Regions from separate parts of the Companilactobacillus halodurans genome, predicted to be linked through region 2. Evidence: predicted binding sites of a transcription regulator. Region 2 holds the regulator's gene; each other region holds the start of a gene.
The links. Region 2 encodes Rex, which represses fermentation and respiration genes when NADH is low (regulators of the CRP and FNR family bind a similar motif). Its sites were predicted from a motif close to TTGTGAANTANTTCACAA; they were not measured.

Region 1 (3,201 bases), on a different contig from region 2:
GAAGGTTTATTTAATGCAAGTAAGCAAGCTTACTAATTCACAGGGCAAACCTTTGAATGGCAAGATGATGTACTATCGAGCAGGATTAAGTCCTCAATCCATTGATCATCAAGTATTAGTGGATGAATCAAATGAAGATGAGGCTTTACCATCCATCAAATGGGATAAAAATGAAGGATTGCTATTAAATTTATCAAATGGGAATCAACCAAGTGGAGTTTATCAAGCAACCTTAAATTGGTCTATTATTAATTCAATATAAGATTAATTGCATGCAACTTTTATTAATTAATGTTATGTAACCTTAGAAAGCATTCGTGATAAAAATATTATAAAGAATGTGGCTTTAGTATCAATAAATGTTTTACGAAAACATAGTGAAAAACAATCGAACCAAAACCAAACAAAAAGGGACCCTAATAGAAATTAGAGTCTCTTTATTAATAATAATTTATAAATTTAAGCTTCTGGTTGATAATCCTTATCGATAACCAAGATTGGTTTGATAGTTTTACCACTAACTAAATCAGCATCGGCTTCGTTGATTTGGTCAAAGTCGTAAAACTTTTCAGTCAAATCAAATGGGAAGACACCCATTTGATAGAATTTGATCAAACGAGGAATATCAACTTGAGGAATAGCATCACCCATGTTGACACCAACAACTTTTTTGTCATCAATGCAGAGGTCGTTCCAAGTACTAATATCAATATTTTGTGGTGTAACAGCGATTGTAGCACTAGTTCCACCTTGTGTTAGAGCAGCAATCGAGTCAGTCATAACTTTGGCAACGCCAGTTGTATCAACAGCCCAGTCAACACCTAAGCCACCAGTGATTTTCTTGATAGCTTCAACGGCATCTTCATTTTTACTATTAATAACGTCAGTTGCTCCCAACTTTTTAGCTAATTCCAAACGTGAATCAACGATATCGACGGCAATGACATTGACACAGCCAGAAATCTTTCCGGCCATCATAGCAGCAAGTCCAACGGCACCTGTACCAAAGACTGCAATTGTGTCTCCAGGTTTTGGTTGTAGAGTATTGAAGACAGTTCCGCTACCTGTAACGTAGCCACATCCTAGAGGTCCAAGTTTTCTCAAATCAAGATTCTTAGGTACTTTAACGGCATTTCTTTGTGAAATAACTGTGTGAGTAGTGAATGATGATTGATTGAACATGTCGCTTACGTGGTGACCGTCTTCAGTGAAATGGTCAGACCCATCAGGGCGAGTACCTGAAAGATTGGAAGCCGCATACTTACGACATTGGGTTGGTTTGCCTTTCAAACAGTTGTCACATTGCCCGCATGAGTAAAATGACATAACGATGTGATCGCCTGGCTTGAAGTTTGTAACATTTTTGCCAACTTTTTCAACAATTCCGGATCCCTCATGTCCAAGAACTACTGGGAAACTAAAAGCAGCATCACCGGTACGCAATGCTTCGTCAGAATGACAAATACCTGAAGCGACAACTTTAACTTGGAGACCATCATCTTTTAGATCGGCCAATTCAACGTCATCTTTAATAACGAATGGATCATTAACTTTATCAACAACAGCAGCTTTAATTCTCATAGCAAAATCCTTCTCTCATTAATATTTGAAACCGTTTGTACAATGAAAATTATTTCACTAAATTATCAAAATATCAATCTTGCATTTTTAAGAAAAGTAATATACATCATAATTTGGGTAATACAAAAAATAATTAAAAGTATTAAATGATTGTTATTGAAATTTTATGCAACTACAATAGATAACTGGCTAAGAAAGGGGATTTTAGAATGGCATTCAATAAAAAAGATTTTAAGTTTATAACCATGATAGGCAAGAAGAAATTATATCGTGATAATAACAAGGAAAATGTGTTTGCACTAATTTCACCGGATGAAGATAATTCTGGAGTATCATCGTTTGACAAAATTCAAACAGCTGAAGTTCTAGCAGCAGCAAGAAGATATGATACTTGTAAGAATGACAAATATAATACAGGTGCGGAAGAATCAGATTATCTTAATACTATGTTTAGAATTCATGAAGTTCATTAGTTAAAGGGTAAAGATGATAATACCGATATTTTAACAAATAGTAAAAAATGTTAAAAAATAATTCCTAATTGATTTGTTGAACAAATTGATTGGGATTTTTTTTAGAGTGACATAATATTTATGAACTGTTATTATTACTTGAATTGTCTTTCTGATATAATAGAGAAGATTAAATATGTAAGTAACTGATACCCTCTCAAAAATCATGTTAAAGAGGGTATTTTTAATGTAAGGTTACTAAAATAACGAATATAAAAGAGTATGGTGAATATGGAAATAACAGATATGTATGGTCAAGTACTAGCAGGCACCGTGACTGATTTAAATAAGGATGAAGCTTTTGTGCAAATTGAAGGTTATACTTTTGCCTTAGATTTGAGTGAATTAACTGAAATTCCTGAACTTGGCGATGAAATTGCTGGCTTTGTTTATGAGAATCAAGCGCATAAAAATAAAATGACGACCGTTTTACCCTTCGTAACTCAAGGAGTTTGGGATTTCGCTGAAGTAACTGATGTCAGAACTGACTTAGGTGTTTTTGTAAATGTGGGTCTAGAAGATAAAGATATTGTTGTTTCTTTAGATGATTTGCCATTTGAACATAATGAATGGCCTAAAAAGGGCGATAGTTTGATGGTCAAATTGGAAGTTGATCACAAAGGTCGTTTATGGGGCAAATTGGCTGATATTGAACTTTACACGCAAATTGCTAGAAGTCCTGGCGAACTCAAAACAATTATGAATAAAGATGAAGAAGGAACCGTGATTGCTATTAGAGATTCTGGTGCCTTTGTGATGACTGAAAGCTATTATATGGGCTTCATCCATGTTAATGAACAAAGTGAGCCTTTACATGTTGGTCAACATATCAAAGCCCGTGTCATTGGTGAAAGCCATCGTCGTTTGAATCTTTCAATGAAACCTCGTGCTTATGAAGAAATTTCACCTGACGCTCAAATGATCGTTGCAGTTTTGGAACATTCGATCGATAAAAAGATACCATATACTGACAAGAGTGATCCAGATGATATTCGTGAATATTTTGGTATTAGTAAAGGTAGTTTTAAACGTGCTTTAGGCAATTTGATGAAACAACGTAAAATTGAACAAAAAGACGGCTATACTTATCTAAAATAGAGGTGATAAT
Region 2 (3,201 bases):
GATAGATTTTACTGCCGTTAGAACTGATATCAACTATCCTATCAGCTAGGGTATTTAATAAATACCGGTCATGGGAAACGAAGAGGACAGTTCCAGCAAAACTCTTCAAGGCGTCTTCTAAGACTTCCTTACTGTCAATGTCCAAATGGTTCGTCGGTTCATCCATTACTAAGAAATTATCATTTTCCATAGATAGTTTAGTCAGCATCAAGCGAGCTTTTTCACCACCAGATAAACCAGCAACAGGCTTCAAAACGTCATCGCCGCTGAACAAGAAAGCACCTAATTTATTTCGAATAACTTGTTCATCTAAACGAGGATATAGGTCCCAAATTTCATGCAAAACATCTTTTTTAGGATTTAAACCTTTCAGATTTTGATCGTAGTAACCAATTTGAACATTGGCACCAAATTGACTAGTTCCTTTGATCATAGGAATCTTGCCTAAAATAGATTTAAGAAAAGTTGATTTACCGATACCATTAGGTCCAATAATACCAACACGTTCACCTTTTTTTACATCCAAATTGATAGGCTCAGACATGATTTGATTGTCATAACCGATTGCGGCGTCCTTAACTAGTAAAACATCATTGCCACTTTCCTTGTCGATATCAAATGAGAAGTGGACTGAGCCTTGGTCACTACCAGGCTTATCCAAGACATCCATGTGTTCCAATTTTTTCCGACGACTTTGAGCCATCTTGGTAGTTGAAGCACGAACGATATTTTTTTGAATGTATTCTTCGGTTTTTTTGATTTCCGCTTGTTGTTCTTCGTAATGTTTCCAAGCAACCTCTTGATTTTTCTTCTTTTCTTGAAGATAGAACGAGTAGTTACCTGAATAACGAGTTGAGGAATGTTGATTGATTTCAACGATTTCCGTGACAACTTTATCGAGGAAGTACTGGTCGTGGGAAACGATAACTAAAGCCCCGCGATAGCCCTTCAAATAATTTTCTAACCATTCGACCGTATTGATGTCCAAGTGGTTAGTTGGTTCATCCAATAACAAGATATCGTGGTGTTCCAAAAGCATCTTAGCCATCGCCAAGCGAGACCTCTCGCCACCAGATAAAGTTGAGATTTGGTCATGCCAAACTTCTTCGTCAAAGCCAAAACCCTTGAGAACGCTGCGAATCTCAGATTGATAGCCATAACCATTTTCTTGACGGAAAGTCGTTTGCAAACGGTCGTATTCTTTTAAAATTTGATCGTAGTCGGCTACGGTTGGATCTGCTAATTTTTCTTCCAGTTGGTGCATTTCTTTTTCCTGCTTTTTCAAGTAGTCGAAGACGTGCTCCATTTCTGAGAAGATTTCGCTGTCACTATTCAAACCAGAATCCTGAGCTAGATAGCCAATATTAGTATCTTTTTTTAAGGCAATATTTCCACTATTGTAGCTTTCTTGGTCAGAAATGATTTTTAAGAGAGTTGATTTGCCAACTCCGTTGCGGCCCACTAATCCAATTCGACTGTTGTCTTGAATTTCAAAACTAACATTTGAGAAAAGTTTTTTGGTACCGAAATTTTTCGTAATATTTTGTGCTTGTAATAGAATCAAGTTTATAACTCCTTTATATCTTCACAATTTTATCATTAATTAAGAATTTGTGCCTTTATAGGATTAACGTGTTGCGTTTTTTATGATTTTTATTTAGTATAAATGTTAGTGAAATGACACACATATGGTGGTAAATTATGACAAAAACAACAGTTCCAAACGCAACGATAAAGCGTTTACCAATTTATTATCGATATTTCCAATTTCTCAAAGATGAGGGCACAAAAAAAATCTCTTCTGGAGAACTATCAGAAGGGGTTAAAATCGACAGTGCTACAATTAGACGTGATTTTTCATATCTAGGTGCACTTGGAAAACGTGGTTATGGCTACGATGTCAACGATTTGGTAGCTTTTTTTAAGAAGCTTTTAAATCAAGACAAGAGAACTAACGTAGCCTTAGTTGGTGTAGGTAATTTAGGTAACGCCTTACTAAATTATAACTTTTCTCGAACAAATAATGTTCGAATCGCGGCAGCTTTTGATATTAATAAAGAAATTGTCGGAACAGTTAAGAGTGGAGTTCCAGTTTACGATATCAGTGAACTTAAAGAACAACTCCATCTTCAACAGATTGATGTCTGTATTTTGACAGTTTCTTCTAACGCTGCCCAGACAACTGCTGATATTTTATCAGATGCTGGAGTTCGTGGAATTTTGAACTTTACACCAGTTATTATCAATGTTCCAAGCAGCATCCGCGTTCACTATGTCGACTTGGCAAATGAATTGCAGACGTTGATTTTCTTCTTAGACCGTGATAAATCGAACAAGATAGAAGAATCATCAGAAGAAACAAATTAATTTTTTGGGGGAAATTTTTATGAGTGAACCATTATTCTTAAAGCCAGTATTCCATGAAAAAATTTGGGGTGGCAGAAAACTAGAAACAAAATTTGGATATGACATTCCCGAAGGTTCAATTGGCGAGTGCTGGGCTATTTCCGGACATCCACACGGCAGATCAGAAGTCGAAAACGGAGAATTTGCCGGTCAATATGTTGATGACCTTTGGAAAAACCACAAAGAACTATTTGGCAATCCTAAGGGAGAAGTATTCCCATTATTGACTAAAATTTTGGATGCTGAAGCTAGTTTATCTGTTCAAGTACACCCAGACAATGAATATGCTGCTAAGCACGAACATGAACTAGGCAAGACAGAATGCTGGTACATCATCGATGCTGAACCAGGTTCATACTTGATTTATGGGCACAATGCTAAGAATAAACAAGAACTAGATCAAATGATCGAATCCGGAGATTGGGACCACTTGTTAAGAAAAGTTCCAGTTAAAAAGGGTGAATTCTACTATGTACCAAGTGGAACAGTTCACGCCTTGAACAAAGGAATCATGGCATTAGAGACACAACAAAGCAGCGATACCACTTATCGTCTGTATGATTATGACCGTGTAGATAAGACCACAGGCAAGAAGCGTGATCTCCACATTAAACAGTCAGAAGATACAATCATTGTGCCTCATAAAGACCCACAATTAGATATTGAATCAAAACAAGTTGGTAAAAACAAATTTACAACCTTTGTAAAACCACCAATCTCACCATTCTTCTCAGTCTATCACTGGGAAATCAAAGAACCAGCAAACTTAAAACACCAAATCGGTAAGTATACACT
Region 3 (3,201 bases), on a different contig from region 2:
TGTTGCGACGATCGTCATTGAAAGTCCAACTAGCATTTCCCAAAAGACAACTGTCATTCTTTCCTTGAAATGCATGTTGACTGCTTCAGCTGTGACGTGGAAATAATTACCATGTGGCAATTGATCGATAACAGTAGCACCAGTATGAACCATAGCTGCTGCACCAGTTCCAGAAATTCCCAAAGACATAATCGACTTGCTAAAGGAATTAGAAGCTAAGATAACACCAGTTGAAGTTGAAGCCGTAGCTGCAGCCATTAAGATTCCGGCGATTGGCGCTAAGAAAGTTCCGGAGATTCCAGAAATTTGAACGACTGAAACCACCTTTTGTGGCAAATTAGAAGCTGAAACTAAGCCAGCTATTGCACCAGCTCCGATTAAAATCATAACAACATCTGTCATTCGAGCAAGTCCTCTAGCCATGTACTTCAAAAATTTCTTTTGTTGTCTCATCGCTAAAGTACCGATCAATCCAGCAATTGGCAAAATATACATTGCATCAAGATTAAATGACGCCAAAACCTTTATTCCTAAAATATCGCCAACTGGCGTAATCAATAATAAGATAACGGCAACTAATGGCGTCACAATAGCTGCTTTTAAGCTGGGTAGATTCTTTGTTTCTTTAGTTTCGGTTTTATTTGTTTTAGGAACGAAACTACCTTTATTCTTAATTAAAGTTGCCAAAATAACTGTCACGATCAGACCAACAATTGCAGGAATAAAATCGGCAATCATTACTTGTGATAATTCGACATTGAAGCCCTTTGCGGCTGCAATGGTATTGGGATTAGGTGAAATAACATTTCCAGCTTTCCCACCACCAGATAAAGCAACTAATAAGGATAATTTGCTGTAATGCATTTTTTGACCAACTTCTAAAGCAATTGGCGCAACAATCAAGACAGCAACAGGAATAAAGATTCCTACACCTGTCAATACCATCGTCGACAATGCTAATGCAAGAATTGCCAACTTATCGCTGAAATGATTGACGATATTAGAGGCAATTACATTTGCAGCGCCAGACTCCATCATGACTCCAGCTAAAACTCCAGCTGCAATTACTCGAATAATAGTCCCCATGACACCAGAACTACCTTTAACAATCGTATCAGTTGTTTGTGACAAGGACATACCTCCGAGTAGACAACCAACGATAGCACCAAAAATCAAGGCATACACTGGATTAACTTTAAATAGAATCAATCCAATCGCCAAAAGCAGCCCTAATAAGGCCGCCCACCAAGCAATAACCATTATATAAAAACATCCCTTCTCAACAAATATTGAGTCAATTGTTAACTATTGAACAATTGATTAACGTGTGTATAATACCGTGATAAAAGGGCAAAATCAATGTGCATTTGCACAAAGTTATTTGTAATTAACGTTGTATTTGTTATCCAAATGGCTTTAAATCAACAACACTATTTTGGTAATTTATTTTAATTTTTTAATCTGCACAAATTGAGGTTGACTTGTCAACAAGTACAAGTTTGCACGTTATTTAACAAGCAAAAATCAATCTAAACGTACACAAATCTTTAAAACAAGGTAAAATGTTCATAATAATTAAATTAATTGTAAACGAAGGAAATAACATGAAATTAGATCCCAATTTGGCTCAAACGATTGTTGATAAAATGATGGAAAATATCCCTTATAATATCAACATGATGAATGAAAAAGGCGTCATCATCGCTAGTGGCGACAAAAAACGTCTTAATTCACTCCACATTGGTGCTATTGACACTATCAAGAGCGGTAAAACTAAACCAATGATTGAATCATATGGTAAATTTGGACAACCTGGAGTTAACATTCCAGTTGAATTTAAACATCAAACAATTGGCGTCATTGGTATCACTGGCGACCCAAAAAAAGTGACTCCTCTAGCCTCTCTATTAAAGGTCTCAACTGAATTATTGATTTCTCAACTCAATGATTCAAAATTAGAAAATCAGCACAAAGAAACCCTCAATCATTTCCTTTACCAGTGGACCAATACTGATAACGTATTAGAAAATGATGAATTAAGTATCCGTGCTCATTCTTTAAATATTGATTTATCATTGCCACGTTTTGCTGTGATCATTGAGACTAATAATACCAACGGCCTCATCATCAATCAAAGCGACTTCCACTTCAATCAGACTGCTGAGCAAATTTTGATTATTACCAAGAAGCAAGAAAATATTGAATACTATTTAGCCTTTTGTCAAAAAAATCATTTTCCTATTGGCATCAGCAACCGGGGGTATAACCTCAAGCAAGCTGTTAAAGAAGCTCAGGCGACAATTAAAGTCACTAAAGAATTGAATCTGACTAATATCTATTATTTTCAACAAATCAAATTCTCAAATGAATTGCTCAACAGCAACCTGTATTCTGACAAATATTTGAGTGTCTTCAAGAATTTTCTCAAAACTAAATCAGGCAATGAATTACTGGAAACATTGGAATGTTACTTTAAGCATAACGGTAACGTAACGGATACGTCACAAGCCCTTCAGGTTCACCGAAATACCACAAACTACCGTCTCAATAAAATATCAGAATTTTTTGAATTGAACTTACATGATTTAACCGATATTTTTCAACTCTATATCAATTTCTTACAATTCAAAAAACAACAGTATCACAAGAAATAGTTGCTTCTTTTAAGTGGACATTTTTTCACTTTATGCTTAAAATTTGTGTGACTAAAAATGTATTGCGAGGTTTAAATAATGGTCTTAATGAATCTTAATTACAGAACAAATTACTTACATACTTACTTTAAAACGACTGTCGTTTTACCAGACACCAACAAATCTGACTATACGACTGTTTGGCTGTTGCATGGCTATACCGGAGACGATACTGCTTGGATCCGGCATGTAAATATTGAACAACTAGCTCGTAAGCACAACTGGGCTATCATAATGCCAGAGGCTAGAAACTCATTTTATTCTGATTCTAACTTTATCCCCTACTATTCTTATTTCATTGAAGAATTCATCCCTAAAATGCAGCATATTTTACCTATCTCAACTAAACGAGAAAAGAATTACATCGTCGGCTCCAGTATGGGTGGCTATGGAGCATTAAAAATTGCTTTTATGAATAATGACATTTTCAGTAAAGTCGCTGCACTTTCACCAATCACTGACATTGAACACTTTCGCGATAATCCTAAGAGCCCAATGGATAAAAAGA
Region 4 (3,201 bases), on a different contig from region 2:
GAACAGGATGATTTTGGAATTCAGCCGAATCAATACTTTGGAAGGAGTAACTAGAAGCCCTTATAATCAATTTGAAAGTATCATTTTGCCAATGCGCAAATATTTGGAAGACCGCGGCGTAACCTTTATCAACAACCGTAAGGTAACCGACTTAGAATTCAAAGATACGCCATTGCAAGATGACATTATTGTGACCGGTTTGAAGTATGAAGAAGTCGACAACGATAATAAAGAGGGACACATTGATATTGATGAAAACGACTTAGTCTTCGATACCAATGGTTCAATTACTGACAGTTCATCGATAGGTGATTTCGATACACCATTCAAAGAAAATATGGATTATGCCCCAAGTGCTTTGCTTTGGAAGAAAGCTGCCGAGAAGTTCTATTCATTGGGTAATCCGGATAAATTCTTTGGCGACCGTTCACAAAGCGAGTGGGTCAGCTTCACCGTTACAGCTAAAGACCACTTCTTGTTAAATGAAATTGCAAGGATCACTCAACAAGAACCTGGAAATGCTTTGAACACATGGATTGAAAGTACGCCATTACTATCAATCGTTGTTCACCATCAACCACACTTCAAAGCTCAAAAACCTAACGAAGCTATCTTCTGGGGTTACTTCATGTATCCAAGAAGAAATGGCGATTACGTACAAAAGCCAGTTATGGAAATGACCGGAAAAGAAATGTTGGAAGAACTACTAGGACATCTAGCAGAAGTCGATCCAAGTAAAGATAACATCAAGAATCATACAAAAGAAATCATGGATAGCATCGTCAATGTAGTGCCAGTATATCTACCATATGCCAGCGCTATGTTCAATCAAAGAGCAGTAGGCGACCGTCCAGACGTAGTACCAAAGCACAGCAAGAACCTAGCCTTCATCAGTCAATTTTGTGAACAACCATTTGACATGGTATTTACAGAACAATACTCATTTAGAGCAGCCCAAAGAGCCGTTTATACATTGTTGAACATTCCATTAACAGAAATGACACCAATGCATCATTATGAGAAGAATCCTAAAGTTATGGCTCGAGCTACTAAGACCATGTTTAGATAAAGCAGAGAGCGGAGCAGGACCGCTTAGACACTGAGGATTAGAGCAATTTCACCAATTGCTCGCGTACCTTGCGAGTGATTGGTGAAATTGCTCTAACCGGAAGTGTCTGTCCTGCGCAGCTCGTTTCCACAATGCAGCCAGAAAGAATGGTTATTAGGTTAAGAAGTATTGTTATTAACATAAAACTAATGGTTATTTATCTAAAACACAAAGTTATATATTCAAACCAACTAACCAGGTAAATATAACTCCAAGTTGATTCAACATACCCAAAACCTAAAACCATCCAACCCCAAAAACTAAAGACAAATCGTCAAACTCCCAAAAAAGGACGCAAAAATCCAATCTTGGGAGTTTTTTTACGTCCAAAATTAATCCAAAATAAAAACAGACTTGTGAAAAAAACATCCTACATCACTGACTTTGTGAATAAAATTTCACAATAAAATTAATAAAATCTAATCATAATATAATGACAATCAGTACGCCAAATCCATTACGTGTTGATATATCAACGTGGATACGTTTTCATTCAGATTTTAGATTAAAAAGGTTGAACAAAAAATACACAGTGATAATATAAAACGTGAATTAGTTAACAAATATAGTTTCAATCTTGGAGGTAATCAAATGTTGAAAGGTTCCAAAGACACAAAGGTTGATGAAAAAAAAGAAGATGTAAAACCTGTTATTGATGCCATGGTTGCTAAAGCTCACAAAGCTTTAGATATCATGGATAGTTATACTCAAGAACAAGTTGATCATATCGTTCATCAAATGGCTATTGCTGGATTAAATGCTAGTTTTAAATTGGCTAAGTTAGCTTACGAAGAAACAGGTCGTGGCTTAGTCGAAGATAAAGTAATTAAAAATATGTATTCTACCGAAGAAATTTGGCACTCAATTAAACGTGACAAGACTGTTGGTATCATTGAAAACGACAAAGAACACCGTTTGATCAAGGTTGCTGAACCACTTGGCGTTTTAGCTGGTGTTACTCCAGTTACCAACCCAACTTCAACAACAATGTTCAAATCATTGATTGCTTTGAAGACTCGTAATCCAATTATTTTTGGATTCCACCCACAAGCTCAAAAATCTTCAGTTGCAGCTGCTAAAGTTATGCTAAAAGCTGCCGTTGATGCTGGAGCTCCAGAGGGAGTTATTCAATGGATTGAAAAGCCAAGTATTGAAGCTACTTCATACTTGATGAATAACGATGGCGTTGCCAGTGTCTTGGCTACTGGTGGTCCCGGAATGGTCAAAGCTGCTTATTCAACAGGAAAACCTGCTTTAGGTGTTGGACCCGGAAATGGTCCTGCTTACATTGAGAAGACAGCCAACATCAAACGTGCCGTCAACGATATCATGATTTCAAAGACATTCGATAATGGTATGGTTTGTGCCGCTGAAAATAGTGCCATTGTTGATGCTGATATTTACGATGAAGTTAAAGACTTATTTGAGAAAAATAAAGTTTACTTTATCAAAAAAGCTGATTACAAGAAATTAGCTGACGCAATGTTTAGACCAGAGGGTGGAGTTAAAGGCCCTATCGCTGGACAATCAGCAACTAATATCGCTAAATTAGCTGGAATCAAAGTTCCAGCTGATACAAAAGTTCTTGGTGTCGAGATTGAAAATGTTGGTCCAAAAGAACCACTTTCAGCTGAAAAACTCTCACCAGTTCTTTCAGTCTTTAAAGTCAAAGGTCACAAAGAAGGCTTCAAGAAAGCTGATGAATTGTTGCACTTTGGTGGTTTAGGCCACACAGTTGGTATTCACACAATGGATGAAGATTTAGCTACTGAATTTGGTATCAAGATGAAAGCTAGTCGTGTACTAGTTAATACTCCTGCTGCTATCGGTGGTATTGGTAATCTTTATAACGAAATGATTCCATCATTAACGCTTGGTACTGGTTCATGGGGTAAAAATTCTATTTCTCATAACGTATCTTCATTTGATTTGCTTAATATTAAGACAATCGCTAAACGGAGAAATAATATGCAATGGATTAAACAACCAAGAGTTTACTATGAAAAAACTTCAGTTCGTTACTTAGAGGATCTTGAAGGAATGAAGAGAGCCTTTATCGTTTGTGATCCAGTGATGGTTCAACTAGGTTACGT

Region 1: FHL05_RS08605 (NAD(P)-dependent alcohol dehydrogenase) is a predicted target of Rex. The motif match lies at 1,624-1,641, and genes of this name have one in related genera.
Region 3: FHL05_RS05050 (GntP family permease) is a predicted target of Rex. The motif match lies at 1,299-1,316, and genes of this name have one in related genera.
Region 4: adhE (bifunctional acetaldehyde-CoA/alcohol dehydrogenase) is a predicted target of Rex. The motif match lies at 1,654-1,671, and genes of this name have one in related genera.

Annotation. Positions count from the first base shown of each region.
Region 1 is NZ_VDFO01000030.1:28,890-32,090, reverse strand. It holds gene FHL05_RS08610 (hypothetical protein) at 1-262, shown strand, start outside; gene FHL05_RS08605 (NAD(P)-dependent alcohol dehydrogenase) at 460-1,581, opposite strand; gene FHL05_RS08600 (hypothetical protein) at 1,791-2,054, shown strand; gene FHL05_RS08595 (CvfB family protein) at 2,325-3,191, shown strand.
Region 2 is NZ_VDFO01000009.1:59,272-62,472, reverse strand. It holds gene FHL05_RS03525 (ABC-F family ATP-binding cassette domain-containing protein) at 1-1,564, opposite strand, end outside; gene FHL05_RS03520 (redox-sensing transcriptional repressor Rex) at 1,702-2,367, shown strand; gene manA (mannose-6-phosphate isomerase, class I) at 2,387-3,201, shown strand, end outside.
Region 3 is NZ_VDFO01000014.1:47,564-50,764, forward strand. It holds gene FHL05_RS05050 (GntP family permease) at 1-1,260, opposite strand, end outside; gene FHL05_RS05055 (CdaR family transcriptional regulator) at 1,605-2,654, shown strand; gene FHL05_RS05060 (alpha/beta hydrolase) at 2,733-3,201, shown strand, end outside.
Region 4 is NZ_VDFO01000036.1:20,204-23,404, reverse strand. It holds gene FHL05_RS09520 (oleate hydratase) at 1-1,069, shown strand, start outside; gene adhE (bifunctional acetaldehyde-CoA/alcohol dehydrogenase) at 1,700-3,201, shown strand, end outside.